Regions from separate parts of the Actinoallomurus sp. CA-150999 genome, predicted to be linked through region 2. Evidence: riboswitches for the same ligand, from Rfam matches in the RefSeq annotation. Region 2 holds a riboswitch; each other region holds the start of a gene.
What was found. Region 2 has a riboswitch for cyclic di-AMP ahead of ACQP2O_RS45075 (CHAP domain-containing protein). Riboswitches for the same ligand answer to the same signal wherever they lie in the genome.
Positions count from the first base shown of each region.

Region 1: it holds a riboswitch for cyclic di-AMP, as region 2 does, so the genes downstream of both, ACQP2O_RS36670 (CHAP domain-containing protein) here and ACQP2O_RS45075 (CHAP domain-containing protein) in region 2, are expected to answer to the same signal.
Region 3: it holds a riboswitch for cyclic di-AMP, as region 2 does, so the genes downstream of both, ACQP2O_RS50520 (NlpC/P60 family protein) here and ACQP2O_RS45075 (CHAP domain-containing protein) in region 2, are expected to answer to the same signal.

Region 1 covers NZ_CP192063.1:7,928,699-7,938,715, forward strand. Annotated here, with positions in the region: gene ACQP2O_RS36655 (SDR family NAD(P)-dependent oxidoreductase) at 1-190, opposite strand, end outside; gene ACQP2O_RS36660 (glycoside hydrolase family 64 protein) at 550-1,728, opposite strand; gene ACQP2O_RS36665 (LVIVD repeat-containing protein) at 2,039-3,415, shown strand; cyclic di-AMP (ydaO/yuaA leader) riboswitch at 3,690-3,839, shown strand; gene ACQP2O_RS36670 (CHAP domain-containing protein) at 3,838-4,839, shown strand; cyclic di-AMP (ydaO/yuaA leader) riboswitch at 5,056-5,234, shown strand; gene ACQP2O_RS36675 (NlpC/P60 family protein) at 5,239-6,426, shown strand; gene ACQP2O_RS36680 (class II 3-deoxy-7-phosphoheptulonate synthase) at 6,457-7,788, opposite strand; gene ACQP2O_RS36685 (tetratricopeptide repeat protein) at 7,974-9,302, shown strand; partial or broken gene tnpA (IS200/IS605 family transposase) at 9,436-9,670, opposite strand; gene ACQP2O_RS36695 (RNA-guided endonuclease InsQ/TnpB family protein) at 9,896-10,017, shown strand, end outside.
Region 2 covers NZ_CP192063.1:9,793,184-9,803,200, forward strand. Annotated here, with positions in the region: gene ACQP2O_RS45060 (IclR family transcriptional regulator) at 1-697, shown strand, start outside; gene ACQP2O_RS45065 (ATP-binding protein) at 790-3,057, opposite strand; gene dhaL (dihydroxyacetone kinase subunit DhaL) at 3,575-4,255, shown strand; cyclic di-AMP (ydaO/yuaA leader) riboswitch at 4,336-4,472, shown strand; gene ACQP2O_RS45075 (CHAP domain-containing protein) at 4,484-5,185, shown strand; gene ACQP2O_RS45080 (PQQ-binding-like beta-propeller repeat protein) at 5,316-6,707, shown strand; gene ACQP2O_RS45085 (RNA-binding S4 domain-containing protein) at 6,894-7,277, opposite strand; gene ACQP2O_RS45090 (Ppx/GppA phosphatase family protein) at 7,388-8,410, shown strand; gene ACQP2O_RS45095 (MBL fold metallo-hydrolase) at 8,870-9,136, opposite strand; gene ACQP2O_RS45100 (hypothetical protein) at 9,178-10,017, opposite strand, start outside.
Region 3 covers NZ_CP192063.1:10,912,003-10,922,019, reverse strand. Annotated here, with positions in the region: gene ACQP2O_RS50545 (hypothetical protein) at 1-429, opposite strand, end outside; gene ACQP2O_RS50540 (aminoglycoside phosphotransferase family protein) at 576-1,799, shown strand; gene ACQP2O_RS50535 (hypothetical protein) at 1,796-2,272, opposite strand; gene ACQP2O_RS50530 (LacI family DNA-binding transcriptional regulator) at 2,512-3,501, shown strand; gene ACQP2O_RS50525 (GntP family permease) at 3,577-4,989, shown strand; gene ACQP2O_RS50520 (NlpC/P60 family protein) at 5,134-6,153, opposite strand; cyclic di-AMP (ydaO/yuaA leader) riboswitch at 6,159-6,297, opposite strand; gene ACQP2O_RS50515 (inositol monophosphatase family protein) at 6,524-6,802, shown strand; gene ACQP2O_RS50510 (FtsX-like permease family protein) at 6,858-9,701, opposite strand; gene ACQP2O_RS50505 (FtsX-like permease family protein) at 9,990-10,017, opposite strand, start outside.

The DNA of each region.
Region 1 (10,017 bases), 1.9 Mb from region 2:
GGAACACCGCCCGGCCGCCGGAGTCCCGGACGCGGCTCGCGACGGCCTCGCCGTCGGGCGACACGTCGACGATCAGCACCGCCGCGCCCTCCGCCGCCAGGCGGAGGGCGGTCGCGGCGCCGATGCCCGACGCTCCTCCGGTCACCAGGCCGACCCGGCCGGCGTACCGCCCGGACGTCGTCTCGCTCATGCCCGTCGCCCCTCCCTCACCGGCCCGCTCGTCCCCCGTGATTCAACAGGAAGACGAACGGCCACTCGTCCGGGCTGACAGGTACCCGATACGTCGGACCGGGGAGCGGTGAGGCGGGACCGGGCACCCCTCGGACGAGCGAGCGCCGGGGCCGGGCGGACGCCGGGGCGGGCGGTGGGGCCTGCGCCGACGTCCTGGCCCGTCGCCGTCGGTGGTCCGGGGCGCGGGCCGCCTCGGCGGCGGCTCCGCTCCCGGGCGCCCGCGCGGAGGATGGATCGGTCCACAGGGCGCTGCTGACCGATTCCGGCCATAAAGTCCCAACAACTAACCATATTTTATTATTAATACCATGGCGTGGCTCAGAACGGCGTCAGCGTGACGGTCGCCGAGGTGGGCGCGTTGTCCTGGATGTAGGAGGCGTGGCCGGCGACGTCGTCGAACGCGAAGCCGTACGCCGCGCCGTCCCGGGACGCCGCGTGCATCGCCTGCGCGTAGTGGTTGGTGGCCGATGCCCGGTAGAACCGGGCGGCGTCCGTGACCGGCTGGCTCGCGTCCGACAGCAGCGTCGACCGGTTGAACGCCGCGCCGAGGATCGCGGCGACCGGGCCGGTGACCCCGTCGTTGGGTGCCGCGAGCGCTCCGTCGCAGAAGAGGACGTCGCGGGTCGAGGGCCGGGCGATGGACGCGGGCGTCCGGCTTCCGCCGGTGAAGGACAGGCGGTCCCCGGCGACCTTCCCGGTGAACGTGCCCGCGTCGGTCCGGACCGTCAGCGGCGTCCCCCCGTACTTGGACCACACCTCGTTGATGTACGCGTCGTAGTAGTCCGCCGGGAACAGCCCGGCCTCGATGCCATGACCGGGCGCGATGACGCGCATCCGGTCCCCGACGACCAGCCGGGCGAACTCCGGCTGCTTCGCCACCGCGGCGAAGATCTGGTCGCGGCCGCCGTCGACGAGGGTGCCGGTGGTCTGTGTGCGCGTCCCGGCGAGCCGGATGGCGAGCGGGACGCTGAACATGTCGACCATCGTGGTGTTGCAGAACATGCCGGCGTCGTTGTAGGTGAACTCGATCCAGTCGTGCAGGATCCCGTAGTTCGGGTCGGTCTTCACCCAGCCCGCCGGATACTGCAGGGCCGGTTTGCCGTTGCCGTCGGTGACAACCCGCAGCCGCAGGCGGTCGCCGAGCGAGAAGTAGACCCGGCCGGACATCTTCGGGAGGGCGACCGTCGTGTCTCCCGAGCCCTGCAGCGGGATCGCGTAGTCGGTGTTGCCGCCGGACCCGTTGTCCGACGACGCGCACGGCACGAACCTGCCGTCCGCCGTCACGTGCCCCTGGGTCCCGGTCGCCGGGTCGACGCCGACGATGTACATGAAGATCGACCCGCCGGCGTACCGCCCCGTCCGGTTCACGACGGTCAGCGGCAGGCCGCCCGCCGTCGCCGAGGTCCGCCGGGCCCGGGTGGCGGGGGCGCACCCCGTGGCAAGCGCCGCGGCGCCGAGGACTGCGCCGGACGCGAGGAACGACCTTCTGCCGATCATCCTGCTGTTCACGAATTCCCCTTCTTCGGTGACGACTTCTTCGGTGACGACCGCGTCAGGTGTCCAGCGAAGCGGCCGGGGAACCGCGGCGACAGGCGCTTAAGGCCCGCTTCAGGATCGGTTAATGATGCGATGAACGACCGCGCTCCGAGCGCGACGCGGATCGCCGTACGGCGACGATGAGCGGGACGTCCTCCCGGCCGCGCACCTCACCGCCGAGCCCGGTGGCCGCGCCGAGCCCTTGATCCTCTTGACCGCGCTGTATAGCGTCCGGTCAGATCATGCTCCTTCGCCAGACCCGAGGAGAGATGTGACAGCCCTGCGCACCCTGTCCCTGTCCGTCCTGGCCGCGGCCACCGCCGTGGTGACGATGGCCGGTCCCGCCCTCGCCTGCCCGCCCGGCGGCGACGACGATGACCAGGCGACCAAGCCCGCCGTCCAGCAGGACGTCATCGCACATCAGATCCACGCCGCCCCGCTGCCGCCCTCCAGCGCCGTGAAGGGAGTGCGACTCGCGGCCACCCTCCCCGACGCCAAGGGCGCGATCTCCCTCGGCTTCCTGACGTACGGGCACCGGAAGGTGATGTACGTCTCCGGGGAGTTCGGCCTGAAGACCTATGACGTCACCGACCCGGCCGCGCCGAAGGCGCTCGGGACGCTGTCCATGCCGGGCATGTGGGAGACGGAGGACACCGAGGCCGACCCGCACCGCAAGCTGGTCTTCATGGCGCGCGACCCGCGCGCCTTCAACGGCAACACGCACACCGGCGAGTCCGGCGTCTACATCGTGAGCCTGGCCGACCCTGCCAAGCCGGTGCAGCTCGCGTACGAGAAGATCCCCGCCGGGCACACGACGAGCTGCGTCGACGACTGCCGGTACCTCTGGACGGGCGGCCCGGCCAAGGCCGACTGGATGCCCGCCGACTGGGGCGGCCGCCCGGTCTGGGTCACCGACGTACGGGACCCGAGGCATCCGCGCACGTTCGCCCAGCCGATCGAGCTGGGCCGCAACGACGGGACCACGGACTACGTCCACGACATCCAGGTGGACGCGGCCGGGGTGACGTGGGCGTCCGGACGCGGCGGCATCCGCGGCTACTGGACCCAGGGACGACACTGGGACCCCGTCCAGCGGACCGTACGCGTGGCCCGCGCCTGGGACCCGATCCCGTACGCGGGCGGCGGCATCAGCGAGACCGCGGCGCCGTCCAAGTTCATGCACAACTCGTTCCGGCCCGTCGGCTCGACCGCCCACGAGGCGCCGGGCGGCGGCGACCTCGTCTACGGCACCGAGGAGGCGTTCAACCCCGGCTGCGCCGACGACGGCCGGCTGGTGATCGCCTCGCTGCACGGCTCGTACGGGGGTGAGGGCTGGCGGTCGACTCCGGACAAGCCCTTCCGCCTGCGTACGGTCGGCACCTGGAGCGTGGCGGGCCAGGAGGGCAGCCGGACGGACACCGACGACTGCTCGGCCCACTACTTCTCCGTGCACCACGACGTCCTCGTGCAGTCCTTCTACTCGCAGGGCACCCGCTTCCTCGACGTGCGGGACCCGGCGCATCCGAAGCAGGTGGCCTACTTCCGGCCCGCGGACGCCATGTCGTGGGCGCCGTACTGGCACGACGGATACGTCTACGTCGCGGACAACACCCGCGGGATCGACATCCTGCGACCCGACTTCCACTGAGGAAGCGTCGGCCCGAGTGCCGTGTTCGTCACTTTTTTCGGGTGGCGGGCACGGCACTCGGCTTTTCTCGGCGCCGCCGCAGGACGTCCTCGAATGGCTGCGCCGCACGTGAGAGCACCTTTTCGGGCGTTGCCCGGTCGGCGGGCGGCACACGCAGCTACGCTCGGTGAGCAAGTGATGCCAGACTTTCGTTTCCGAACGCGTTGCCGTTGTTGCGAGAGTTCGGCTAGATTTCGCCGAGATCGGGCTGTGACCAACCTCCAACCAGGGGGTTGCAGGCCGACCGCCTAATCCCGACGGCGCAGCCAGCGGCGCGGGAGCCGGGGACCCATCTGTCCCTTGGGGTGAATCCGTCACGCACGGTAGGGCTCCTCTCTGGCCCGAACCCGTCAGCTAACCCGGTAGGCGGCCTAAGGGGAGATATGGATTCAATAGGTCAGAAACTGCTAGAGGTCGCCAAGAGCCAGCTCGGCTACCACGAGAAAGCCGACGGTTACACGAAATTCGGCGACTGGTACGGCAAGCATGTCGACAAGGACTCCTCCTACACGGACGCTCCCTGGTGTGACATGTTCCTCGCGTGGGCGGCCAACAAGGCCGGCGTCGAGGACTGGACCGGGCAGTTCGCCTCCACTCCCGACCACGCCCAGTGGTTCAAGAAGCACCACGCCTGGGGCCACAAGGCCGAGCCCGGCGCGATCGTCTTCTTCTCCTGGTCGGGCGGCAAGAGCATCGGGGACATCGAGCACGTCGGCATCGTCGAGCGCGTCGACGGCCACACGCTGCACACGATCGAGGCCAACCACAACAACGCGCTGCTGCGCGCCACCCGGGACATCAGCCAGGTCGTCGGGTTCGGCTACCCCTCCAAGGTGAAGGTGAAGGCCGCCCCCGTAACCGCCCAGCAGACGGCGCAGAACGACCAGAAGTACGCTCCTAAGCACGCCGCCCCCACGCCCGCGGTCAAGGAGATCGGCCAGGACGCCCCGGCGCTGGGCGACACGCGCACGATCGCGTCGCACGACCCGGCGCCCGCGCCGACCTCCCTGCCGGACCAGCAGGCCGCCCTCACCGGGCTGCTCGCCGTCGTCCTGTTCGGCACGGTGGCCCTGGCCGTCGGCAAGTCGAAGGTGAAGGTGCCCGTCGCGGCGCCGAACGTCCGGGTCCGCAAGCGCGGCAAGCACCACCGCACGCCGGTCGAGCTGCCCGCCGAGGTCAGCGTGGCCGATCTGGACGCCGCCGACGCCGGCACCATGGTCATGCCCATCCTGTCCGCCGAGGCCGCCGCGCTGGCCGAGGACAAGGAGTTCTGGGGCAAGATCTCGGAGCTGGAGGAGGACGTCGAGCTGGCGTTCTGGAACACCCTGCACGCGGCGGTGGTCCAGAACAGCTCCGAGGCCGAGGCCGAGTCCGTCCTCTCCTGAGCGAGCACGTCCGAACGTCACGCCGGTCCCCGTTTCCTCCCGATCCGGAGGGGCGGGGACCGCGTGCGTCTAGGCGCAAAGGACCAGCCCCCGCATCACCCAGAGTGACCATCCTCCGATCCCCCGGGCCATCTCCGCATGTTCTCGTTGGTCGCCCCGTCACTATCCGTTAATCTCCAGCGAGTCGTCACCGGCCGAGAGACGGCCGGACCGCCGAATCGCCCGTCGCGTCAGCCGACGCAACGGGGAACCGGGGACCCACTCGCGAAGCCACGGGGCACCTCCCGCCTTCGCATCCGGGGTGAATCCGCGCCCGTCGCCGACGGTGCGCGGTAGGGCTTCTCTTCCGTCCGAACCCGTCAGCTAACCCGGTAGGCGGCCTGAGGAGAGGAGCACTGGATGGCGTCATCGCACCCTGCGGACAGCCGCGATCCCCATCATCCCGGGAAGGGCACGGCCCGCCGTACGGCCGTCGTGACCCTCACACACGACCCGCAGAGGGCCGCCGGCCGTCACACGGCCGCAGTGGCCTCCACGCAGGACCCGCGCCGCCCCTCGAAGGCCACGGCCCGCCGTACGGCCGCAGTGGCCTTCGCACCGGACCCGCGCCGCCTCCCGAAGGGCGCGGGCTGCCGTACGGCCGCTGCGGCCTTGGCCCTCGTCGTCGCCGGGTTCGCGTCGCCCGCGATGGCGGACACCGCCCGGCCCGGCTCCCGCATCGACGCGCTCCGCCAGCGCGCCGACCAGCTGAACAACCAGCTGGAGCAGCTGACCGAGCAGTACAACGGCCTCAAGGTACGCCTGGAGCAGGCCCAGCGGGCGGCCGTCGTCGCCGGCCAGACCTCGGCCCGGGCCGCGCAGGCGCTCAAGGCCATCCAGCACAAGGTCGGCCGGTTCGTCGCGATGCGCTACATGAGCGGCAGCAACGACGACACCCCCGCCCTTCTCGCCGCCTCCGACCCGCGCGCCGTCCTCGACCGGGCCGCGACCCTGCACTACTTCACGCAGCAGGACGACACCCAGATCCGGCAGCTGACCCAGGCCATCCAGAACGCCCAGTGGACCGGCCAGGACGCCCGGGAGCGCGCCGCGCAGGCGGCCCGGCTCAGGGTCCAGCTCGCCCAGCAGCGCGCGGCCATCAAGCACGACCTGGAGAAGGTCCGCAAGCCGCTGCTGCGCGACGCCGTCGAGCGCGCCGGCAAGGGCGAGAAGGTGCCCCCCATCCCCGGCGGCCCCGGCAAGGCGGTCGGTGCCGTACGGGCCGCGCTGTCGCAGCTCGGCGTGCCGTACGTCTGGGGCGGCGCGGCACCCGGCCGGGGATTCGACTGCTCCGGCCTGACCATGTGGGCCTACAAGCAGGTCGGCGTCAACCTGCCGCACTACGGCGGCGACCAGTGGAACGCCGGCGTCCACGTCTCCCGGGACCAGCTCGAGCCCGGCGACCTGGTGTTCTTCTACTCCGATATCCACCACATGGGGATGTACATCGGCGACGGGAAATTCATCCACGCGCCGCACACCGGCGACCACGTCCGCGTCGCGGACCTGTCGACCCGCCCGTTCGCCGGCGCCGTCCGCGTCGTGTGACGGCCGCCGGCCCCGGACGGGTCGCTCGCGCTACTTTCCGGTGCGGTACATCTCGGCGACCATGAACGCGAGGTCGAGCGCCTGGCCGCGGTTGAGCCGGGGGTCGCAGGCGGTCTCGTACCGCTGGTGGAGGTCGTCCTCGACGATGTCGTGGCCGCCGCCGACGCACTCGGTGACGTCGTCGCCGGTGAACTCGATGTGCACGCCGCCCGGGTGGGTGCCGAGCGCCCGGTGCACCTCGAAGAAGCCGGCGACCTCATCCATCACGTCGTCGAACCGGCGGGTCTTGTACCCGCTCTCCGCCTCGAAGGTGTTGCCGTGCATCGGGTCGCAGATCCAGGCGACCTGGGCGCCGCTCGCCGTGACCTTCTCCACCAGGGCGGGGAGGTGGTCGCGGATCCGCCCGGCGCCCATGCGGGTGACGAACGTGAGCCGTCCGGGCTCCCGGTCGGGGTCGAGCAGGTCGATGAGCGCGAGGGCGTCCTCGGCGGTCGTGGTCGGCCCGAGCTTCACGCCGATGGGGTTGCGGATGTGGCGCATGAAGTCCACGTGCGCGCCGTCGAGCTGCCGGGTGCGCTCGCCGATCCACAGGAAGTGCGCGGAGACGTCGTACGGCAGGCCGGACCGTGAGTCGATGCGGGTCAGGGCGCGCTCGTAGTCCAGCAGGAGCGCCTCGTGGCTGGAGTAGACCTCGACCCGGTGGAACTCCTCCGGGTCCGCTCCGCAGGCGTGCATGAACGCCAGGGCCCGGTCGATCTCCCCGGCCAGTCGTTCGTACCGCTGGCCGGCCGGGCTCTCGGCGACGAAGTCGTGGTTCCAGGCGTGGACCTGGCGCAGGTCGGCGTAGCCGCCCTGGGTGAAGGCGCGGGTGAGGTTCAGCGTCACGGCCGCGGCGTGGTAGGCGCGCAGGAGGCGCTCCGGGTTCGGCACCCGGGCCTCCGGGGTGAAGTCGAACCCGTTGACCATGTCGCCCCGGTAGGCGGGCAGCTCGACGCCGTCGCGCACCTCGGACGGCTTCGACCGCGGCTTGGCGAACTGGCCCGCCATCCGGCCGATCTTGACGACCGGGACGCTCCCGGCGTAGGTCAGCACGACGGCCATCTGCAGCAGGGTCTTCAGCTTGTTGCGCACGTCGTCGGCGGTCGCGCCGGAGAACGTCTCGGCGCAGTCGCCGCCCTGCAGCACGAACGCCTCACCGCGTGCCACGGCGGCCAGGTGCGCCTTGAGCTGGTCACACTCGCCCGCGAACACCAGCGGCGGGAGCTTGGACAGCTGGCCCGCGACGTCGCGGACGCGGGCGGGGTCGGGCCAGTCGGGCTGCTGCGCGGCCGGAAGATCGCGCCATGAATCGAGGAGGTCCACGAGACCCAAGGGTATCGAGCGGGCGACAAGCCCGGGTCATACAACCTGCGTATTCCCCCCTGCTTCGTCCATCTCTCCCCCACTTTGACGAGCTCGGTGTCCCGCGACCGCCGCGTCGGCCGGCACGAAACTCTGCGATGATGGGCCGATCCCGCAGATCGCCGACGACGCATGAGGTTCTGACAATGAGCACGAACAGCCGCGCCTATGACATCTGGCTCCGCAAGCCGGAGGAGGCCCAGCAGCTCCTCGAGCAGAAGCGAGCGGATCTCGACGGTGACGGTCTGTCCCTGCTGTCCTGGCTTGTCCTCACCAACGAGCGTGACGACCGGAAGGCCGAGCAGATCGCCGGCCAGGCCGTCGCGGCCGGCGGCGACACGCGGTTCGCGACGGCGGCGCTGGCCGAGGTCTACAAGTGGCGTGGCGACTACGGCCGGGCCGCGCAGATCGTCCGGCAGGCGCGTGAGAAGTACCCGACGATCCCGTGGTACGCCCTGACGCTGGCCGACGTCCTCAAGGACGGCGGGTGGATCGACGACGCCGAGACGATCCTCGAGTCGGTGGTCAACGACTCCCAGTTGCGGCGGCACGCGCTCAAGCGCCTGTCGAAGTGGGCGGTCGACCGCGGTGACAAGCCGCGTGCGCTGAAGTACCAGACGGAGCTGATCGCGCTCGCCCCCGACTACCTGGTGTACGCCTCGGACTACACCCTTCTCGCGTCGCTCCGGCTGGAGGCCGGCGACCCGGCGGGCGCCCGCGACATCCTGCAGCGCGGCGCGTCGATCTACGCGCGCAACCAGCAGATCCGGCAGATGCTGCATCAGCACTTCGGCGAGATGCCGCCCGAGAAGGCGCCGAACATCCCGCCGGTCGACGAGCGCGCGGTCGGCGCCCGCCGCGTCCCGATCAAGACGAAGATGATCACGCTGCGCACCGGCATCCTCCCGATCATCCAGGAGGCCACGCAGGGCATGCTGCAGCCGGACGACATCCTCGCGCTGTCGGAGAGCCCGGCGTCGGCCGGCCAGGGCCGCATGATCCCGCTGGAGCTGATCACGCCGGAGGGCATGGCCAAGCAGCTGAGCAAGTTCGTCGGCAAGATCGGCCCGCTGCACAGCCCGGCCGGCATGCAGGGCGCGATCCTCGAGGCGGGCCGGACGAAGGTCATCCTCGGCGCCGCCGCGGGTGCGGCCGGCAAGCTCGTGGGCAAGCGCGGCTGGTTCTACCGCGTCGCGGGCCCCGGCGCGGCGATGATCGACGACGTGGCGGCGGCGCTTCCGCCGCACGACCACCACCTGCTGTTCGGCCCGGGCCGCCCGGACAAGCTGTCGGAGGACCTGTCCGCGGCGCTCGGCTGCCACGTCTGCGTCGTCGACGCCAACCACCTCACCGGCGCATGGGTCGTCGGGGCGTCCAAGGGCGTCGACCGCAAGTGGGTCGAGAACGTCCTGTCCGACAACCCGGCCGGCAACGAGGACGAGCAGACCCCGATCGTCCTCATCCGCAAGGGCTAGGTCAGAGATAGCAGGAATTGATGTACGGCCCCAGCACCTGCTGGGGCCTAAGCTCATCCGCAAGATGTCAACGACTCGGCCCTGAAGGAACCGGGGCTAGGGCGCGAGCGTGCTTTCCCCGCACGTGACCGCCTCAGGTGGGTCGCTGCTGGTTTTCGATGTATTGGCGGATGGCGGTGAGGGGTGCTCCTCCACAGCTGCCTGTGAAGTAGGAGCCGGGCCAGAAGTGGCCGTCCCACAGGTAGCAGCGGCGGTGCTGTATTCCTTGCGGAGCAGTCGGACGGAGACGCCTTGAGGGAGTTGACCGGTTTGGACGGCTGGACTTTCGGGGGGTCGTGTACGAGCAGGTGAACGTGGTCGCCTTCGCCGCTTCTTCCGGAAGATGTCCCCCACATGATGGTCTCCGGTCGGCAGATCGTCCGCGACGGCCGCCACCTCCTCATCGACGACGCCCCCGAGCCTTGACGGCCGCGATCAGCGGCCTGACCGACTGATCTCGCTCGGATTTTCGAATCATCGGGCGGAGTGTCGGCATGGATCGATACGCTCAGTGCATGGCTCGTCACGTAGCGACGCCCAGGGTGAGCGATCCCGTGGAGGAGCTGGAGAAGTGTCAGTTCGGGCATCGGGCCCGGCTGGCTCCTTCTCCTGCGCAGGAGCGTCTGCTCGATGATCAGGGGCATGCGGCCAGGGCGTTGTGGAATCTTTTGCATAA
Region 2 (10,017 bases):
GCTCGCGGAGCGGATCGGGGTCGCCAAGCCGACCGCCCATGCGCTGCTCCGCACGCTGGAGACCGAAGGGCTGGTCGTACAGGACCCCGAGTCCAGCAAGTACGCGCTGGGCCCCGGGCTGGTTCGACTGGGCAACGCCTATCTCGACGGTCACGAGCTGCGCACCCGGTCCATGATCTGGGCCGACGCGCTGGCGACGCGGGTGAACGAGGCGATCTGGGTCGGGGTGCTGACCGGTGATCACGTGCTGGTGGTCCACCACGTCTTCCGGCCCGAGGGAGCGGTCCAGATCCTGGAGGTCGGGGCCACGATCCCCTGGAACACGTGCGCGCTGGGCAAGGCGATCGTGGCGTTCGGGCCCGAGGCCACGGAGACGGAGCTCCTGGGCAGTGAGCTGGGCGTGCTGACCGGCGCGAGCGTGAGCGACCCTGAGGCTCTCGCCGAGCAACTGACGGTCGCGCGGAGCGTCGGGTACACGATCGAGGATCAGGAGTCCGCCCTGGGCGACGCCGGTGTCGCGGCACCGGTGTTCGCGCGCTCCGGCGATGTCGCGGGCGCCATCGGCGTGGTCGGTCCGGTCGAGCGGCTGCTGTCCGAGTCCCGGCGGGAGGAGATCGCGGTCGCCGTACGGGAGACGGGGCGCAATCTCTCGCGGGAGCTCGGAGCCACCCGCGGCCGTACCCGGCGTGCCGGCTGACCGGAGAACGCCTTTGCCGTACGGGGCCGGCCCCGAACGGCGTTCATCAATGGTGAATCGCCTTCTGGCTTCCCGGTGGACGTCGGGTGAGGTCAGCCGATGCCGTATTCCGCGGCCCACACGGCGGCGACCTGGGTTCGGGAGGTGAAACCCATCTTGTACAGGATGCGCCCGACATGGCCCTCGGCGGTGCGCGGGGCGATGACGAGGGCGCTGGCGATGTCCTTGTTGCTGAAGCCTCGCGCGACGAGCTCCGCGATCTCGCGTTCCCGGCGGGTGAGGGCGCCGGCGACGCCCGTTCGAGCCTCGTCCGCCGTTTCGGACGCGGTGGGCTCTTCATCCCGGGCTCGGGCGATCGCCTGCTCGGGGGTGAGCCGTCCGCCGCGCGCGTGGGCCTCGGCGAACGCGTCCTGGCCGAGTGCTCGCCTGAGGCCGATCTCGCAGTCGGCGTGCGCACGCGCCACCGGCCCGAGTCCCGGCAGCGCTGCCCCGGCCGATCGCCAGAGGGCGTCCGCGGCGCCCAGCAGCTCGGCCGCGTATTCAGGCCGATCCTGATCGGCGGCGATCCAGCTCAGCGCCTCGACGCAGTGCGCGAGGCCCAGGCGCTCCGAGGGGACACGCGGCGGACGCAGGGCCTGACGGATCACGCCGGTCGCGGCCCGCGCGTCACCGCGTCGCCACAGGTCCAGGCCGCTGATCAATTGCGCTTCCCGGCGGGACCATCGGGCACCGGCCGCCTCGCACATCTCCTCGCATTCACGGCATAGCGCGGTGGCGCGGGCGTCGCCCATGAAGACGGCGGCCGTGGCCAGGTGCAGCAGCGTGGTCCACGAACGGCCGTGGTCGCCCGCGGCGCGGTAGTAGGCCAGCGCCCGGGTCAGCAGCGCGCAGGCCCGCGGGAAGTCCTCTTTCAGCACCGCCGCCAGACCGGTCAGCTGGACCACCCCGGCCAGCTGCGCCTGGTCGTCGAGCCGCTCGGCCAGTTCGCGGCACTCCTCCAGCAGCGGCGCCGCCGCCGGGAGGTCGCCGCGCCGCAGGCACAGCCAGGCGTCGGCCCACAGCGCCCTGGCCCGTGCGGCGCTGGGAGCGGGATCCGCGGCGAGGGCCCGCTGCAGCAGGCGGTGGCCGTCGCCCAGAGAGGCGAATGACAGTGGATGGCTCCACAACGCGGCGGCCATCTCCAGACCGGTCCGCTCCTCGCCCGGCTCGTTCAGGCAGGACTCCAGCACCGCGGCCCACTCGGCCTCTTCGCCGGCCATCCGGTCGACCCATTCGACCTGATGAGGGCCGAACCACTCGGCTCCGGCCTGCTCGGCGAGGTCCCGGTACCACTCGCGGTGCCGCCGCCGTACGGCCTGCTCCTCACCGGACTCGACCAGCCGGTCCTGCCCGTACCGGCGCAGTGCCGTCAGCAGCCGGTACCGCGTCCGAGAGCCGTCGGCCTCCCTGCCGAGGATCGACTTCTCCACCAGGCCGGCCACCGCCTCCAGGACGGCGTCGGTGAGGATGCCGTCGTCGCATATCCGCTCCGCCGTCTCCAGATCGCACGCGCCGGAGAAGACCGACAGCCGGGCCCATAGCGTGCGCTCCTCGGCCGAGCACAGGTCGTAGCTCCAATCGATCAGCCCGTGCAACGTCTTCTGGCGCGGACTCGCGACCGGGGAGTCGCTGCGGAGGAGCAGGAAGAGCTGATCCAGCCGATCGACGATCTGCTCCACCGACAGCATCCGCATCCGCAGCGCCGCGAACTCGATCGCGAGCGGGAGACCGTCCAGCCGATGACAAAGCCCCGTCACCGCCGCGGCATTGGCGTCACAGACGGCGAACTCCGGCACGACGGCCGACGCCCGCTCGCCGAACAGGCGCACCGCCGCGTACCGCAGCGCCGTGTCCGCCGACGCCTCATCGGTCTCCGGCACGGGAAGCGACGGCACTTCCAGGACATGCTCCCCGTTGGCGCGGAGGAGCTGCCGGCTGGTCGCCAGGATCCGCACATCGGTCGTCAGGCACAGGAGGTCCCCCACCAGAGCCGCGCACTCGTCGATCAGGTGCTCGCAGTTGTCCAGCACCAGCAGCATCCGTTTTCCGGCGAGATGCCGCGCCAACCCGGCCGGGTCCTCGACGTTCCGGAGGCCGAGAGTCTCCGCGACCATCCGTACGGGCGACTTCGGCGTCTCCGACGCGACCAGGTCGACGAGCCACACCCCGTCGGGGAACGCTCGCCGGGCTTCGGTCGCGACGCTCAGTGCCAAGCGGGTCTTGCCCACGCCGCCGATGCCGGTCAACGTCACCAGACGGCCGGCGCCCAGCAGCCGCTTCACCTCGGCGAGTTCGCGCTCACGTCCGATGAAACTCGTCATCTCCGTCGGCAGGTTTCCCACCGGTCGGCCTGTTACGGCTGTTCGCATTTCCTCTCCACGTCAGAAGATCGTCCGATCTCCTCTGACCGGCTAGGACATATGCCTGATCGCCACCGATGAAATGGCCGCCGGCCTGCCGCCTGTGCGTCGTTGCCGGGGGCAGGAGATCATCCGCTGCCGATCTTCGCAGCGGCTCGACCGCCCCGCCGGACAACGGGGGTGGGGACGGTCGGCAGGTTGTTATGAACATCAATCTAGAACTCTGAATTCGGTTCATCAATAGCGAACGACCTGCGGATTTCATCCGCTCTCAGCATGCGAGACAGATGCCGGACCGCTGCTCCTCGGTGTTCTTACGGGACCGTCACCGGCCGAGACGCCCGTACGCCCGTCGGCTGCGGATCTCCGAACTCGGTTCCGCATCCGTGAACCGGCTTCTGATCACACGGTCGACGAGGGCCATGACCCACGATCAGGCTGACGGCGTCCCCGGTGGCCACTCGGCCATCCCGTTGCCATGAGCCTTAGCCTGGTCGGTAACGATGTCACCAGACTCACCGCCTTGGACAGCGAAATGGACATCGAGACGACCTTGGCGTGGGTGCGGGGGATCACCGCGGCCATATACCGCGATGCCGACTATCTCACCCGGCTGGACGCGGCCATCGGCGACGCCGATCATGGCGTCAACATGCAGCGTGGCTTCTCCGTCGTGCGAAGCACGCTCAATGGCAAAGAATTCAACACGGTAGGGGAAATTCTCACTAAAACCGGTACCGCGTTGTCGTCGAGCGTCGGCGGTGCGGCGGGCCCGCTGTACGGGATGGCGTTCCGCGCCATCGGCAAGCAGCTCACCGAACCGAGCGTGACCGCCGAACAATTGCTCGCGGCACTGCGGGCCGGCCTGGAAGCGGTTCAGAAACTGGGTGCCGCTCGCCTCGGGGACAAGACCATGATCGATGCTTTCGGTCCGGCGGTGGAGGCGTTCGAGGCGGCCGTACGCGGCGGAGCCGCCCTCAGCACGTCCGCCTCCGCCGCCGCGGACGCCGCGGAAGAGGGCATGCGCGCCACCATCCCGATGATCGCCCGCAAGGGCCGCGCCTCCTACCTCGGGCCCCGCAGCCAGGGCCACCAGGACCCCGGCGCCACCTCCACGGCGCTCATCTTCCGCGCGCTCGCCGAGGCGGTGGCGCCCTGAACGCTCGTCCCCGGGCGGACACCGCTCCCGCCGCCGCTGCGCCGGACGTGACTTACGCTGTTGTACGAACCGCTCGCACGAGCGAGCGCCCGCTGAATCCGCAGCTCGCGGAGCCGGGGACCCACCGAAGTGTTGGGGTGAATCGGCACATCGTGCCGTAGGGCAGCTTCCACGCCCGAACCCGTCAGCTAACCCGGTAAGCGGCATGGAAGCCGAAGGAGTACCCCTGTGTCCGCTCGACATCCCCCTCCGTCCCGGCTGAAGCGCACGGCGCTCAAGGCCGCGATCGCCGGTATCACCCTGGTCGGTGCCGCCGTGGCCACCGAGCTCTCCGTGAGTGCGGCCCCGCACTTCCGCGGCCCCGTCTCCGTGGTGGCCGACCACGATCCGGTCCCGGACCTGGACACCGTGCTCAGGCGCATGATCGTGCTGAAGGGTCACTCCCAGGTCTCCGCCGCCGACGTGCTGAAGGTCGCGCTCTCGCAGGTCGGCACGACGGCGGACGCGGCCGGGAGCACCAAGTTCAACCAGTGGTTCATGTCCACCCCGGCCGCCCAGACGGGCGCCCAGCGGTACGGCGGGAAGATCAGCGACTACGCCGACGCCAGTTGGTGCGACATGTTCGTCTCCTGGGTCGGCGCGCGGGCCGGCGCGCCGGGCATCGGAGTCGACGCGTTCACGCACACCCATGCCCAGTGGTTCCAGCAGCGGGGCCGGTGGGGCGCCGTCCCGAGGCCCGGCGCCGTCGTCTTCTTCTCCTTCTCGGGCGACAAGACCGTCGGCGGCATCGAACACGTCGGTCTCGTCGTCAAGGACGATCGCGACGGGACGATCGAGACCATCGAGGGCAACACCGACAAGGCTGTCAAGATTCGCATCCGCCCCGTCTCCGAGGTCGTCGGGTACGGCTACCCGGACTACCTCCGCTAGCTCCCCACGGAGGCGACGGTGGCCGCCGGGGCCGCGGCGGGCGCCGCGATCGCGCTCGGGATGCGCGGTATCCGCGGTGCGATCGCCGAGCGCCCTGCGCGGGACCGCCGACTGTGGCGAGAATGGGGCCATGGGCAGGGTCGCGTACGGCGTCGCACTCATCGTCCTCACCGCCGCCACGGCATGCGGCTCCGGCGACGGGTCGAGAGCGGACACCCGTTCACCCGCACCGAGCGGCGCCCCCACGAGCACGTCGGCGCCGGCGCGTACGGCCGTGTCCTGGCCGACCTACCACGGATCGAACGACCGCGCCGGGTACGCCGCCGGCTTCCCCGCCCCGCGTACGCTCGCGGACGCCTGGACGGCGCGGCTCGACGGAGCGGTGTACGGGCAGCCGGTCGTCGTCGGCGGCACGGCGTACGTCGGCACGGAGAACGACACCGTCTACGCGCTCGACCTGGCGACCGGGCGGCAGGTCTGGAAACGGCACCTGGGCACGCCCGTGCCGCAGTCGGCGCTGCCCTGCGGGAACATCGACCCGCTCGGCATCACGGGGACGCCGGCGTACGACGCCGCGACGCGCACGGTGTTCGTCGCGGCCGAGACGACCGGCGGGCGCCACACCCTGGTGGCGCTGAACACCGCCGACGGCAGCGTACGGTTCACCCGCGGCCTCGACGTCGCGGCCGGCCGCGAAAGCAAGGCGGAACAGCAGCGCGGCGCCCTCTCGGTCGCCGGCGGCCGGGTGTACGTGCCGTTCGGCGGGCTCGACGGCGACTGCGGGAACTACGTCGGCTACGTCGCCGCGTACAAAACCGATGGCCAGGGGCCGGTCGCCTCGTACGCCGTTCCGACCAGCCGGATGGGCGGCATCTGGGCGCCGTCCGGCCCGGCCATCGGCGCGTCCGGCGACGTCTACGTCGCCGTAGGGAACGGCGCGAGCGTCGGCGGGCCCTACGACGGCAGCGACTCGGTGCTGCGGCTGTCACCCGACCTGTCCCGCCGCTTGTCGTACTTCGCGCCGAAGAGCTGGGGCAAGGAGAACAGCGAGGACCAGGATCTCGGCTCGACGGGCCCCCTCCTGCTCCCGGGAGAGCGGGTGCTCATCGCCGGCAAGACGGGCGACATCTACCTGCTCGACGCGCGCGACCTCGGGGGGATCGGCGGCCAGCGCGCCTCCCTGCCCGGCTGCGTCTCCTTCGGAGGGATGGCCCGGTCAGGGTCCTCTGCGTTCCTGCCCTGCGAGAACGGCCTGCAGCGCGTCGACGTCTCCTCCGGCGGCGACCTGCGCCGGGTCTGGACCGCGCGAGCCGCCGTCAAGGGATCGCCGGTCGTCGGCGGCGGCGCGGTATGGACCCTCGACACCGACGCAGGCGTGCTGCACGCCCTGTCCCAGTCCAACGGGAGCTCCATCGCCTCGCGGCGCGTCGGCACGGTGACCCGCTTCGCCTCCCCGACCCTCGCCGGGTCACTCGTCCTCGTCCCCACGACGCAGGGCGTCACCGCCATCAGCGTCCACTGACACGGGCCGACGGCCAAGCGGCGTGCACCGGCGCTGGCACCGGCCGACGGTGTGCACTGACGTGGGCCGACTCGCCATCAGGGTCCGCTGACCCGGGCCGATGCGCTGTCCAGCGTCCACTGGCCCCGGGCCCGACGGGCACTCCCCCGCATTCACGCGTGCGCCGGTGCCGGTCGGCGGGCGTGTTCAGCCTTGGCGGCGGCCGAGGAGCCGCTCGATCTCCCGCCGGTCGCGCTTGGTGGGCCGCCCGGCGCCGCGCTCGCGCCGGGCGATCGGAAGCAGGGCCGCGCGCGGGGGCGGCGGCGGGCTGTGGTCGGTGTAGCACTCGACGGCGACGGGAGCGCCGACCCGCTTGCGTACGACGCGTCGCACCTCGACGATCCGCTCCCGTCCGGCAAGGCGGACACGCACGCGGTCACCGGGCCGTACGGCGGCGGCCGGTTTGACGCGCTCGTCGTTGACCCGGACGTGACCGGCCCGGCAGGCGGCCGTGGCCAGCGAGCGGGTCTTCACCAGCCGTACCGACCAGATCCACACATCGACCCGTACGGTCTCCTGATCCGCCGCCATGGGACAGACCCTACCCGGGTCGGCGGGAGCGGTGCCGAAACCGTCGTTTCGGCACCGCGTGAACCGGGCATCACGCATTACTCGCCGTCGCCCTGGGTAGTCAGGCGGACATGCGCACCGCCATTTTGGACGTCGGGTCCAATGCTGCCCATCTGAAGGTCGTTGACCTGATCGCAGGCGGTCCGATCCGGACGGTCGCGTCCGCCAAGGAACCGACCCGGCTGGCCGGGGCGATCACCGCCGGTGGCCGGATCGGCCACGCGGCGGTCGACCGGGTGGTGGCATCGGTGGGCATGATGGCACACGAGGCCGCGCGCGTCGGCGCCGTCGAGTTGATCCCCTTCGTGACGTCCGCGATCCGCGACGCCGCCAACCGGGAGGAGATCCTCGGGCGCGTCGCCGCCGAGACGGGCGTCACGCTGGGGTTCCTGGCCGGTCAGGACGAGGCGCGGCTGACGTTCGTGGCCGTACGCGCGTGGTACGGCTGGTCGGTCGGGCCGATCGTGCTGGCGGACATCGGCGGCGGCTCCATGGAGATCGCCACCGGGGACGGCGCCGAGGCGGACACCGCGCTGTCGATGCCGCTGGGCGCCGGCCGGCTCACGCGGGACCACCTGCCGTGCGATCCTCCGCGTGGCAAGCAGGTCGGGCGGCTTCGCGCGCACGTCGCGGACCGGCTGGCCGCCTACGGCGTCGACCGGCTGACCGAGGGGTCGTCCGACCACCATGCGGTCGCCACCTCGAAGATCTTCAGTCAGCTCGCCAAGCTCTCCGGTGGGGCGACGGCGGACGGCCGCCAGGTGCTGGAGCGGGCGGCGCTTCGCCACCGGATCCCCCGCCTGGCCAGGCTGACGAGCGAAGAATGCGCCCGGCTCCGGGGCGTCTCGCGGACCCGCGCCCGCCACATCCTCGCCGGCGCCATCGTCGCCGACGAGATCATGAGCGCACTCGGCCTGAGCCGTCTGGAGATCTGTCCCTGGGCGTTGCGCGAGGGCATCGCGCTGCGCAGGCTGCACCGGCTCGAGGCCGGGCTCGATCGGACGGACGACATCGCGCATCTCGTACGGCCGCTCCGCGTCGACCGGCCGCGCCTGCGCTTTGTCGAGGACACCGGCGCCTGCCGGGCGATCTGACCGACCACGGCCGGCACGGCCCCCCGCGTGACCGACCCGGACCGATCCATCGACCTCCGCCATCCGCAGCCGCCGACACGCGCCCCGGCCCGACGTGTGACCGGCCCGGACCGATCCATCGACCTCCGCCATCGGCAGCCGCCGACGCGCGCCCCGGCGCGCACGGCACCGCGACCGGGAGGCCACCGGGCTCCCGGCGGTGAACAGGACGAGGGCCCCGCCGGGACGTCGCCCGGCAGGGCCCTCGATGTGTGTACCGGTGTGCGGGTCGCCTCTCGGCGAAAGGCACAACGCGGCTCCAGCCGAACGGTAATCCGCGAAGGCGATAGATGAGGCCCGGGGACACCAGGCACACCGGCCACGAAGGGTGTAACCGTTCCCTCCAGGCTGTTTGTTCCCGTCGGCTCCCACGAATTTCGCCGGGCGGGTCCCGCCGGGGATACAGGCTCGGCCGGATGGTCACAGGGCGATGGCCGCTCCGCGCTGCACGACCCGCACCTTGTCGTCCAACCCGCGCCGGCGCGCCTCGGCGTCGAAGTCCGCCAGCGGGGACGTGATGGTGCGCAGCCCACGGGCCTCGCCGAAGCCCTGGGGTCTCAGCCACCGAGCGGCGTGGCGGGTGGTGACGACCGGCAGGTCCTTGTCGAGGTTCCGTCGCGCCACCCGGTCCCAGTGATCCCCGTGCAGGTGGGACAGACGGAGCACGGCCGACCCTCGCAGGGTCATGGCCCCGCCCGCGTCCTGGGAGCACGAGCGGGGCCCACATGTCAGGGCAGGTCGGTACGCGGAGTGGCGAACACCATCCGGCCGCAGGTCTGGGACTGCGCGGCGCACTCGGTGCTGGACCATTCGGTCTGTCCCCAGACCATGCCGGTGGCGTAGTTGTACGTCAGTCCCTCGGGATGCCAGGCCCAGCACTGGTGGGCCGTGCTGCCGGACAGACTGCACGAGGCCGCGCCGCCGCCCGACGTCGTCTGGCGCCAGATCCCGCCGCGGGCGTCCAGCCAGCTGTGCGAGACGTACCAGACCCCGCCGTAGGACAGGACTCCCTGGACGTCGCCGACGTAGCTCCGGTAGGAAGCGGTGACCGGGACGGTCCCCGATGTCGCGCTGAGCAGGTAGCCACTGCCGAGGGGGTATCGCAGCAGGCGCCCGTGCAGGTTCGGGGTGTCATGACCGAAGTACTCTCCGGCGACCAGCGTGTCGGGGCTCGTGCTGCGGTCGAGGGAGATCGAGGAGAGGCAGGCCGTGGTGGTGTCGTTCGTGAAGGCACGGGTGCCGTTGCCGACCCAGTCGGCGGCGCTGTTCCCGGCCGTGCCGTCGCCGTCGTTGTCGGCGACGGTGTACGACGGGTAGGTGCCGTCGGCGAACATCGTGCACGTGCCGCCGGAGTAGGTGTAGTAGCCGATCTGCGGCATCACGTACTGGTAGCCGTAGGCGGCGTAGCCGCTGCTCGTCTTGCCGATCGCGGACGATGAGTCGGTGGCCCGCAGGATGTTCGCCATGCTGAAGACGCGGATGGCGGTCGAGGTGTTGCCGACGGCGGTGACGAACAGCTTGTCGCCGTACCAGACCATGCCGCCGACGTGCGCCTTGGCGGCCGTGAA
Region 3 (10,017 bases), 1.1 Mb from region 2:
GACCGGCAGCGGACGGTCGGTGGGCAGGCCTCCGATGGCGATGACCGGCACGCCGCTGATCAGAAAGTCCGGGTCGGCTCCGGCGATCGCTCGCCGGACGCGGTCACGGTGCGGGACCTGCCGTGGGAAGGAGCGCAGCGACGCCTGGTGGCCGCGCTCACGGCAGTGGTCATCGAAGAGCGAGGCGAACTCCGCGACGGCATCCTGCGGGATGTCATAGACGGTGCGGCCGGACTGCCGGCCGAACGACCGCGCCGCGGCGTCCGCATCGCGCCCGACCACCTCGAAGTCGACGGCCAGCGGGACGTCGGGCCGCCGCACGTCGTCCGGTACGCGGTCGCCGGACCACAGCCCGAGGTAGCCGCCGTCCATCAGCGCCAACTCGCCCGACGGACAGGTCACCTCGCCGAGCGGCACGATCTCTACCACGGTCGCGCAGTCTACGGCGGCCATCGCGACCAGCCGAAGCGGCCGGCCCGTCCGCTCAGCCGCGATGAGCCGGCTGCCAGGGCTGCGGCGCAGGTCCTGGTGGATATTCGGTCGCCGATCCGATGTGGGCCGTTCACACTGGCGACATGGGGCGGACGGTCAGTGCGGTGGTGACCTTTGGCGCGGACTGCCTGGGTGTCATCGGGCCGTCCGCGGTGGACGTCGCGTGGTGGGCGGAGGTCGAGCAGGTCGTCGCGTACCTGCGCCGGGTTCTGGATGTACCGGTGCTGGTGCTGCGCCTGGTCGGCGTCGAGGGTGGGGACGGCGGACGGGACGGTCATGTCACCTATCACGTCGAGGCGTTGCGGCGGCCCGCGGCCGGGCTACTGTCCGCGCCGGGCGTCGCGCACCCCGCGTTGGCCGAGCCGCACGAACGGCGTTCCCCGTGGGCGCGGATGGAGGGGCTGAGGGAGCTGCTCGGCTGGGCCGCGGACACGCTGGCCTCCATGGATCGTCCGATGACCGGGCCGGCGGAGCAGCGCAGGACCTGGAACCTGGCCGCCGTGTTGCGCCTGCCCACCCGGCAGGGCCCGGTTTGGTTGAAGGCCACGCCGCACTTCGCCGCCGATGAGGCGGCCGTCATCGCCGCGTTCGCGCGCGTGGATCCGGGTCTGGTTCCGACGGTCCTCGCGGCGGGGCCCGGGCGGGTCTTGCTGGAGCATCTGCCCGGTGTGGACTGCTGGGACGCCCCCGCCGAGATCATCACCAGCGCGGTGAGCCGCCTGGTGGCCGCCCAAGCCGCGGTCGCCGTACGGGCGGCCGGCCACCTGCCTGGACTGCGTGACCGGCGCCGGGCCGTCCTCGCCGGCCAGATCCGTGAACTGCTCGATCGACCCTTCAGCGCTGAGCTGTCCAGCGAGGAGCTGGCGGCAGCGCGTGGTCTGCAGGAACGCTGGCCCGCGCTGGACGACTGTGGTCTGCCTGACACGATCGTGCACGGTGACTTCCACCCCGGCAACTGGCGCAGCGACGGTGGGCCACCGGTTGTGGTGGACTTCGCCGACGCCTATGTGGGCAACCCGGTGCTGGACGGACTGCGGGCCTGCGACTACCTGCCAACGGCGAAGCGATCCGTTGCCGCCAAGGCGTGGATCGAGGCATGGAAGACCCGGCTGCCCGACTGCGAGCCGGCCCGGGCACTCGCCATCGCCGAACCGTTGGCACACCTGGCCTATGCCGTGCGCTACCAGGAGTTCCTGGACGGTATTGAACCCGCCGAGCAGGTCTACCATCGTGGCGATCCTGCCACCGTCATCCGCGCCGCACTGCGCTGCGCGCGAACGCCGAACATCGGCCGCACCTTCGGCTAGGTGCCCGTCCGCCGGAGTCGCGCGACGAAGCGCCGGACCGTACGGGGGCTGCGCAGCAAGTGGACCTCGGCGTCCGGAGCGGCAGCGCTGATCGCCTGCATCACGGCCGGGAGACTGCGGCGTCGATAGGCCCAGATCCAGCGCCAGTAGTCGCCGCGTTCGCGGCCTTGGCGTATCGTCCGCCACGCGCATCGCAGGAAGGCGAAATCGAGCACGATGACGGTGTCGGCAGCCCGGAGGCGGATCTGCGGGTCACTGTCGTAGGGCCCGAGGTCACCATCGAGGATCCAAGCGTCACGCTGGACCAGTTCCCGTTGACATGCCGCCCACCGGGCCGGGTCCGTCGCGACCAGCCCAGGCTGCCAGAACAGCGTGTCCAGCTCGACCACGGGCAGACCGGTCACCTCGCCGAGCTGTCGGGCCAAGACGGACTTGCCGGCGCCGCCGCGCCCGAGGATCACCACTCGCCGCATGCCCCCATCATGACCGGAGCCGTGCCTCATCCGCCGATGAGACCGAGCGCGTCGAAAGCCTCGGCACGATCATTCGTACGCAGCTGTGTACATGTGCCGGCAGAGGTACTGGACACAGGGCCCTGCGGCGCTTCTGCGCCGGCACCGATCGCGGCGTGCGGCGTGGCATGTGGGGTAGCGTGCCTTGCAGCGGCTCCGGAACCGGTTTCGGAGCCTCGGAGTCCTGGAAAGGACGGCCGATGAGGCGCGTGACGCTTGCCGACGTGGCCCGGGCTGCGGGAGTCGCGAAGGCGACCGCCTCACGCGCGCTGTCCGCGGACCACCCGGAAGTCGGCGAGGCGACTCGGACGCGGATCCAGGAGATCGCGAAAGAGCTGGGCTACCAGCCGAGTCGGGTCGCGCAGGCGCTGCGCACCGGCCGCTTCCGATTGATCGTGCTGCACGTGTCGCCGGCCGATTCAGGCTGGGCGGGGGTGCTGTCCGGGGCGATGGCCGAGGCCGAACGCCATGGCTACCAGGTGCTCGTCCGGCCGGTCGGGCCGGACGGTTCGATGCCGCCGCAGGACCCGGCGGAGCTGCCCATCGACGGCACGATCCTGGTCGGCCCGGTGCGGACGCCGTCGGGCGGGGACCGCTCGCGACCGGTGATCGTGGTCGACGAGGACCTGGTCGACCCGGAGGCGACGATCGTTCGGACGGCCAACTGGAGCGCCGGGTACCAGGCCGGCCGCTATCTGATGCGGCAGGAGCGTACGTCGGTCGTCGTGCTGCTCCCGCACAACGCGGCCAGCGGCGCTCGTGCCCGTGCGGCCGGCTGCCAGTCCGCCTTCGCCGAAGCCGGACTCAAGTTCTCCTCCGACCGGATCGTCGAGGTCGGGGCGGACGCCCACGTGGCGGTCGACCATGGCCCGCGCTTCGACGCGCTCTTCAGCTGCTCCGATGACCTCACCCTGGCCGCGCTCGGCTCGCTGCGCCGGGCGGGCAGGCGAATCCCGGAGGATGTGGCGGTGGTCTGCTTCGGCGACGAGCGCACCGCCCGGCTGGCCGAGCCGTCGCTCGCCGCGGTCCCGCGTCCGCTGCCGGAACTGGGCGCGCGTGCGGTCCAGTTGCTGGTGCGCGCGATCGAGGGCGCCCCGGAGCCGCCCGAGGTCCACGAGTTGCCGGTGCGCCTGATGCCTGGTGCCGCCGACGATCGCTCTGCGCGTGAGCCCGCCGACATCCGACCTTGACCTCCGCCCTCCGCGTCCGCCACACTTCCGGAACCGTTCCGGAACCGGTTCCGGAGGTATCGAGGAGGTCCTGCGGTGGCAACGTCGACGCCTGGGCTGATAGCCGTACTGATCGTTTCGGTTGCCCTGCTCTTAGTGCTGATCAACTCGCGGCTCAGGTTGAATCCCTTCATCGCCCTGCTGGTCGTGTCCATCGGGGTCGGACTGGCGGGCGGCGAACCCGTCGCCAAGATCGCCGATTCGATCGAGAAAGGTGCCGGCGATGTCCTCGGCAACGTCGGCATCACACTCGCTCTCGGCGCCATGCTGGGCCGTCTGCTGGCAGACTCCAGCGCCACGGAAGTGATCGCCGCAGCGGTGGTGCGCCGGTCGACACCGCGCACAGTGCCGTGGCTGATGAGCGCTGCGGCGTTCGTCATCGGCATCCCGATGTTCTTCGAGGTCGGCCTCATCGTGCTGCTGCCGCTGGTGTTCAGCGTGGCGGACCGGATGCGCAGGCAAGGGCACGCGCGCTACTCGCCGTACACCATGCTCGTGATCCCCACCATCGCCGTACTCGCCACCCTGCACGGCATGGTCCCGCCCCACCCGGGACCGCTGGCCGCCGTCGCCGGACTGCACGCGGACCTGGGCAAGACGATTGTGCTCGGCCTGGTCTGCGCCGTGCCCACCGTCATCCTGGCCGGCCCCGTCTTCGCGACCTGGATGGCCCCGCGGATCGACGTCTACCCCGACCAGGCCCTGGTCGACCAGTTCGTACGGCAGCGCGCGGACGACGCAGAGCCTGCCGTACGGGGCGACGATTCTGCAGCAGCGCAGCGGCCGGTACCGATCGCCTGGGCGGTGACCTGCATCCTCATTCCGGTGGTGTTGATGCTGCTGCGCACCATCGCGGAGATCGCCCTGCCCGACGGAAACCAGCTGCGTAGCGCGACCCTCTTGGTGGGTACGCCCGTCATCGCGATGCTGGTCGGTTTCCTCGTCGCGCTGGTCGCACTGGGACTGGCCCAAGGCAGGTCAGGGGAAGCGGTGCGGCAGTCCGTCACGGAGAGCCTCAAGGCCGTGGTCGGCATCCTGCTGATCATCGGCGGGGGCGGCGCCTTCAACCAGGTGCTGGAGGACACGGGCATCAGCCACGCCATCGCCTCGGCCGCCGGTGGAGCGCACATCAGCGTCGTGCTGCTGGGGTGGCTGCTCGCACTACTGCTCTCCGCCTCCACCGGATCGGCGACGGTGGGGATCGTCTCCTCGACCGGCATCGTCGCGCCACTGGTGACCGCGTCCGACAGCTGGCACACCTCGCTGGTCGTCATCGCCATCGGTGCGGGCTCGATCGGCCTCAACTACGTCAACCACGCGGGATTCTGGCTGGTCAAGGAGTCCTTCGGGATGGACATGGGCAAGGCCACGAAAATCCACACCACCACCCAGACGCTGGTCAGCGTCCTGGGCCTGGGGATGGCCCTCCTGCTCTCCGCATTCCTCTAGCGGCCATACGCCGATGCCGATGCGCACGCGGACGGTTGTGCGAAGGATGTTGTTGCAGCCGGTCTGGGGAAGGCGTCGATCCGGTCCAGGACGTACGACGCCTTCCCCTCGGTCCAGCGATCACGCGGGCGACGGGCCCGTTGATTACGGGCGGCCGGCGCCGACGTAGTTCGCGGTCCAGTAGCTGTTGGACATGCTGGCGTACTGCACGTCGGTGCCGGTGTGCGGGGCATGGATGAATCTTCCGCCGCCGACGTAAATGCCTTCGTGGCCAAGGCCGTCGAAGAAGACCAGGTCACCGGGCTGTAGGTCGGACTTGGAGACGTGGCGGATGGCGCTGTACTGGTCGGGGACGACGCGGGGAAGGCTGACGCCGGCGGCGCGCCAGGCCATCATCGTCAGCCCGGAGCAGTCATAGCCCGACGGGCCTGTACCGCCGAAGACGTAGGGTTTACCCAGCTGAGCCATGGCGTAATTCACCGCCTTGCTCGCCGAGCCGGACGCGGAGCCGGTGGGGCTGCTACCGCTGCCCTTGCTACTGCTGTTGCCGCTTGAGCTGCTGCTGCTTGAGCTGGAGCTGGTGGACTTGGCCAACAGTGCTTTCTGCTTGGCGATCGCTTGTTCGGCGGCGGTTTTCTGCTTCTTAAGCGTCGACGTGGTCGTGGTGACGGTCTGCAGCGCTGCCTTGGCTTCTTCCTGATCGCGCTGGAGGCGCTGGGTCGATGCCAGCAATGCCGTCATCTCTTGGCTTCGGCTATTGGAAAGCGCGACGAAGGCCGACATATTCTGCAGGGTCCCTTCGGGATCCTTGGAGGCGATGACGGCGGTGTTGCCAAGGGTGCCGTTCTTGTAGGCGGCGACGGCCATCTGCGCAACCCGAACGCGGAGGTTCTGATAGTTGGGCTTTTCAGTGGCGATCTGATTGTTGATCACTGAAAGCCGCTTCTTCGCCGCATCCAGCTGTGTCTTCGCCTTGTCGTACTTATTGGCGAGCTTGTCCACCTGGCTGTTGAGCTTGTCCAGTTTGTTCTTTGCTGCGGTCGGTGACGGCTTGGTGGCCGCGTATGCGCTGCTCGCGGGAAGAAGAAGGGCGGCGCTCGCCGTCAAGGCCGTAATGCCCCTCAGAAAGCCGGAACTTTTGAGTTGTGAATATGGAAATGCCACGTACGAACTCCTCTCCTCACGCCTACCGGGTTAGCTGTCGGGTTCGGGCGGGAGATGCCCTTCCGAGCGCCGGGCGCTGCGGATTCACCCCAGGTACCTGGGTCCCCGGTTCCCTGCACTGCAGGGATTCGGCTGACGGTCGTGCTCTTGTGTGAAGCATGGGACAGTCGAGTCCTACGGAGCGTAGGGCATCAATGTGTATAAAACCACCGAAACGTGATTTATCGTACGCTGCGTGCACCTTCCGTTACGGAGTGCAGATCACGGCGCCGTGTCGGTGCGCATGTCCTTACCGTGGGTGACTTCCTTCTGAGGCTTCCGGCTCCAGTGGAGGCGGCTTGTTGTGATCAGACTCAGGTAGCGTGCGGGAATGACCCCTGCCGCGGTGGATCGGGATTTGCTGGACTTCGCCGTTGCGCTCGCGGAGCGGGCCGGGCGGGTGGCCGCGGAGCGGTTCTTCGCGGCCGACTTCGGCGTCGTGGAGAAACGCGATGGCAGCGAGGTGACCGACGCCGATTTCGCGGTCGAAAGTCTGATCCGGACCGAGTTGCACCGCCGTTTCCCCGACGATGAGATCTACGGCGAAGAGGCAGGCGTCAGTACCGGACGTTGCACGATGAACTGCTCCACCTCATCCGCCCGGCGCTAGCGGCCGTCGACGTCGCAAGCTGATCCCGAGAAGCCGCCGACCGGCCGGCACGGAGCTATCCCGCGCGGAGGACCTCGCTCAATCGGCGCCGGCGTCGTAGCACCGACTCGACGGGTACCGCCACGGCGACGGCCACCGGCAACGCGACGATCAGCAGACCGAGCCACCACCACGGCAGCACCAGGGGCGGGTCGGCGGCCTGCCCGGTGAGCAACCGCAGAGCGAGCGGGCCGAACGTCAGGCGTGCGAGCAGTACCCCGATCAGCGGGCCGCCCACCGCGGCGACCAGCACCGGCGGCAGCAACTCGCCCGCGGCGACCCAGCGGGCGTCCCGTGGCCGCAGGCCGAGGGTCCGCAGCCGGGTCAGGGTCTGCCACCGTTCCGGCGCGCTCGCGGCCGTGCCGAGGGCGAGCCCGAGCAGTCCCAGAGCCAGCAGGATCGCGGCCGAGGCCCAGGTCAACCGCAGCAGCCCCGAGGTCAGCGGCGCCGCACGGCGTGCGCGCAGCACGTCCGCGCGGAGTACGGCGTTCGCCGCGACGGCGCTCGCGGTGACCGCTCGCGCTGCTCCCGGGCCGGTCGCCCACACCGTGTTCGGGACGGCCGGCAGTCCGGCGGCGGCGATCGCCGCGGCGTCCACGAGGATGACGTCATCGGCGTCACCGACGGCGGGTGCCGTACCGACGGCGGTGAGCCGGATGGCCGGGGCACCGTCCCGGAGCAGTTGCAGCCGCATGCCGCGCCGTAGGGTGCCATTGCTCGAGCGCACCAGCACGGGGACGTCGCCGTGACCGGTCGCCCTGAGCCGGGCGAGCGTCGGCGCGTGCGGCAGTGGGGTGGAGGCCAGCAGCCGCTGGTACGCCGAGGTGTCCACGATCACCAGGCGCGGTGCGACGACCACCGAGTCGGCGACGATGCGCGCCCGGTCGGTCACCTGCCCGGCGACGGCCTGCCGGACTCCCCGCGCGGCGGCGATGCGCCGCGCGAGCGCGGGTGTGGAGGCCGCGGCGGCGGGGGCGATGTCGAGGCGGGCGTCGGCGCCGACGGTACGCCACGCGCCGTCGGCCAGGCCCCGGTCGGCGGTGGCGTCGAGGGTGAGCGCGAACGACGCCAGCGCGGCGGAGGTCACCAGGACCAGCAGCGGCAGCACGCGAGCGGACGTCACGGCCGCCCGCGCGGTGCCGAACACCGCCAGCGGGCGGCGCGAGCGCAGTGCCCGCTTCAGCGCGAGGCGCGTCCCGGCGGGCAGCAGCCGCCGCAGGACGAGCGCGCCGGCGAGAACGCCGAGAGCGGGAGCACTCGCGGGCAGCGCCACGCCACCGTCCGCCCCGGACGCGTCGCCGGAGGGAGCGGATGGGAGGATCCCGCGCTGGTGCAGCGCGACGAAGGCGGCGACCGCGGCGATCAGAACCGCGACCTCGGCGGTGGCGCGGCGCAGCCGGCCGGTACGGACGGCCCAGCGGCGTGCGGTCCGGTTGGCGGGGACACGGCGATCGCGGGTGGCACGGGCGGCGGCGAGCGTACCGAATGCCGGGCCGGCGGCGGCAGCGGCGAGGACCACGGGGACCACCCACCCCAAGGAGGCACCCGGGGAGACCGTACGGGCCAGCGCGAGCCCGGCCACGGTGGCGGACAGCGCCACCGCAATGGACTCGAGCAGCAGTTCGGCGCCGAGGTCGGACAGCGTCGCCCCTCGTTGCCGGGCGGCGGCGAGCGCCGGGGCGCGGCGGCCGACCAGCAGGTCGGCGGCGAGCAGCAGGACCAGGACCGCGGCGGCCAGGACACCGGTGAGCAGAACGGACGCCTGCACGGACGCGGCACTGACCTGGGCGCGGACGTTCCGCAGCACGGCGTCGAGCTGCGTGTCCCACTGCAGGGAGTCGTCGAGGGCGCCGGAGGAACCGGAAGCCGCCTTGAGCGCGACCGCCCTCCCGGCGATCGCCTGGGCGGAATCCCAGGTGAGCGCGCGCGGGTCCGGGGTGAACCAGACGGTGCGCTCCAGCTGGTCCTGGTCGAAGGCGAGGCGGGCGTCGGGCAGGGAGTCGCGTGACAGCAGGCCGGCGAGCCGGGTGGTGCCCACGCCGTCCTCGCCCGAGGCGGGACGCAGCAGCCAGGGGGCCAGCCGCCAGGCGGGATCGGTGCTGTCCGTCGCCCGGAAGATGCCGCTGATCTGGACGCTTTTTACGCGCTTCCGGTCGTCCTCGAGCGGGATGCGAGCGCCCGGACGTACGTGGAGAGCGGCGGCGTCCGCTTCCGACAGGCCCACCTGCACAGGCCAGGGCGGCGCCTGGTACGGGATCTCGGCGTGGCCGTCCACCGCGGAGGCGGGGGCCCGGGGCGGGCCGCCCGCGATCCAGGTCACGCCTGGCCCGTCGCCGCCGTCGGCTGCGAGGTAGGCGAGCTGGAAGGTGCGCAGCACGCTGCCGTCGGTGACGCTGAGGGTGGTACTCGTGACGGTGGCGACGGGCGGACGCAGCGCGGCGCTCAGGCGGGAGCCGAGCGCGTCCTTGGCCCTGTCTCGGAAGTCATCGACGTCTTCGGCGAGGTGGGGAAGGCGGACACGATCGCCGCTCGGCCCATCGTCACTCTCCCAACGAGCGTGGACCAAGACGTCGGCGTCCTGACCGGCACCGCGAACCGCGTCCTGGACGGCGTCGTCGGCGGTGCCGCGCAACAGCGGCGGCACGGCGCCGGCGAGCACGGTGACGACCGCGACCACGGCGGCGGCCAGGAGCAGCGGCCCGGCATCGGCGAGGGCCCGGCCGCGGATGCTGGGCCAGTGCAGAACGGGGCGCTGTAGGCGACCGGGCGACCGCTGGTCGGGGGGCCGTCGGCGACCGGGCAGCCGGAGGGCGGGCAGTCGTCGACGACCGGGTGGCCGGGGGGTTGTTCGTCCGCTCACGATGTCACCCGTAGGTGTGCGGCGTCGGCGAGGGCGCGGCGGCGGATGCTGGGCCAATGCTGCGCGGGCGGCTGTGGGCGTCCTGGCGATCGTTGGTCGGGCGGGCGCCGGCGGCCAGGCGGCCGGAGGGCCGTTCGCTCGTTCACGATGTCACCCGCAGGTGTGCGGTACCGGCGAGGGCGCGGCGGCGGATGCTGGGCCGGTGCAGCGCGGGCGACTGTGGGCGTCCTGGCGATCGCTGGTCGAGTGGGCGTCGGCGACCGGGTGGCCGGAGGGGCGTTCGCCTGCTCACGATGCCACCCGCAGGTATGCGGCG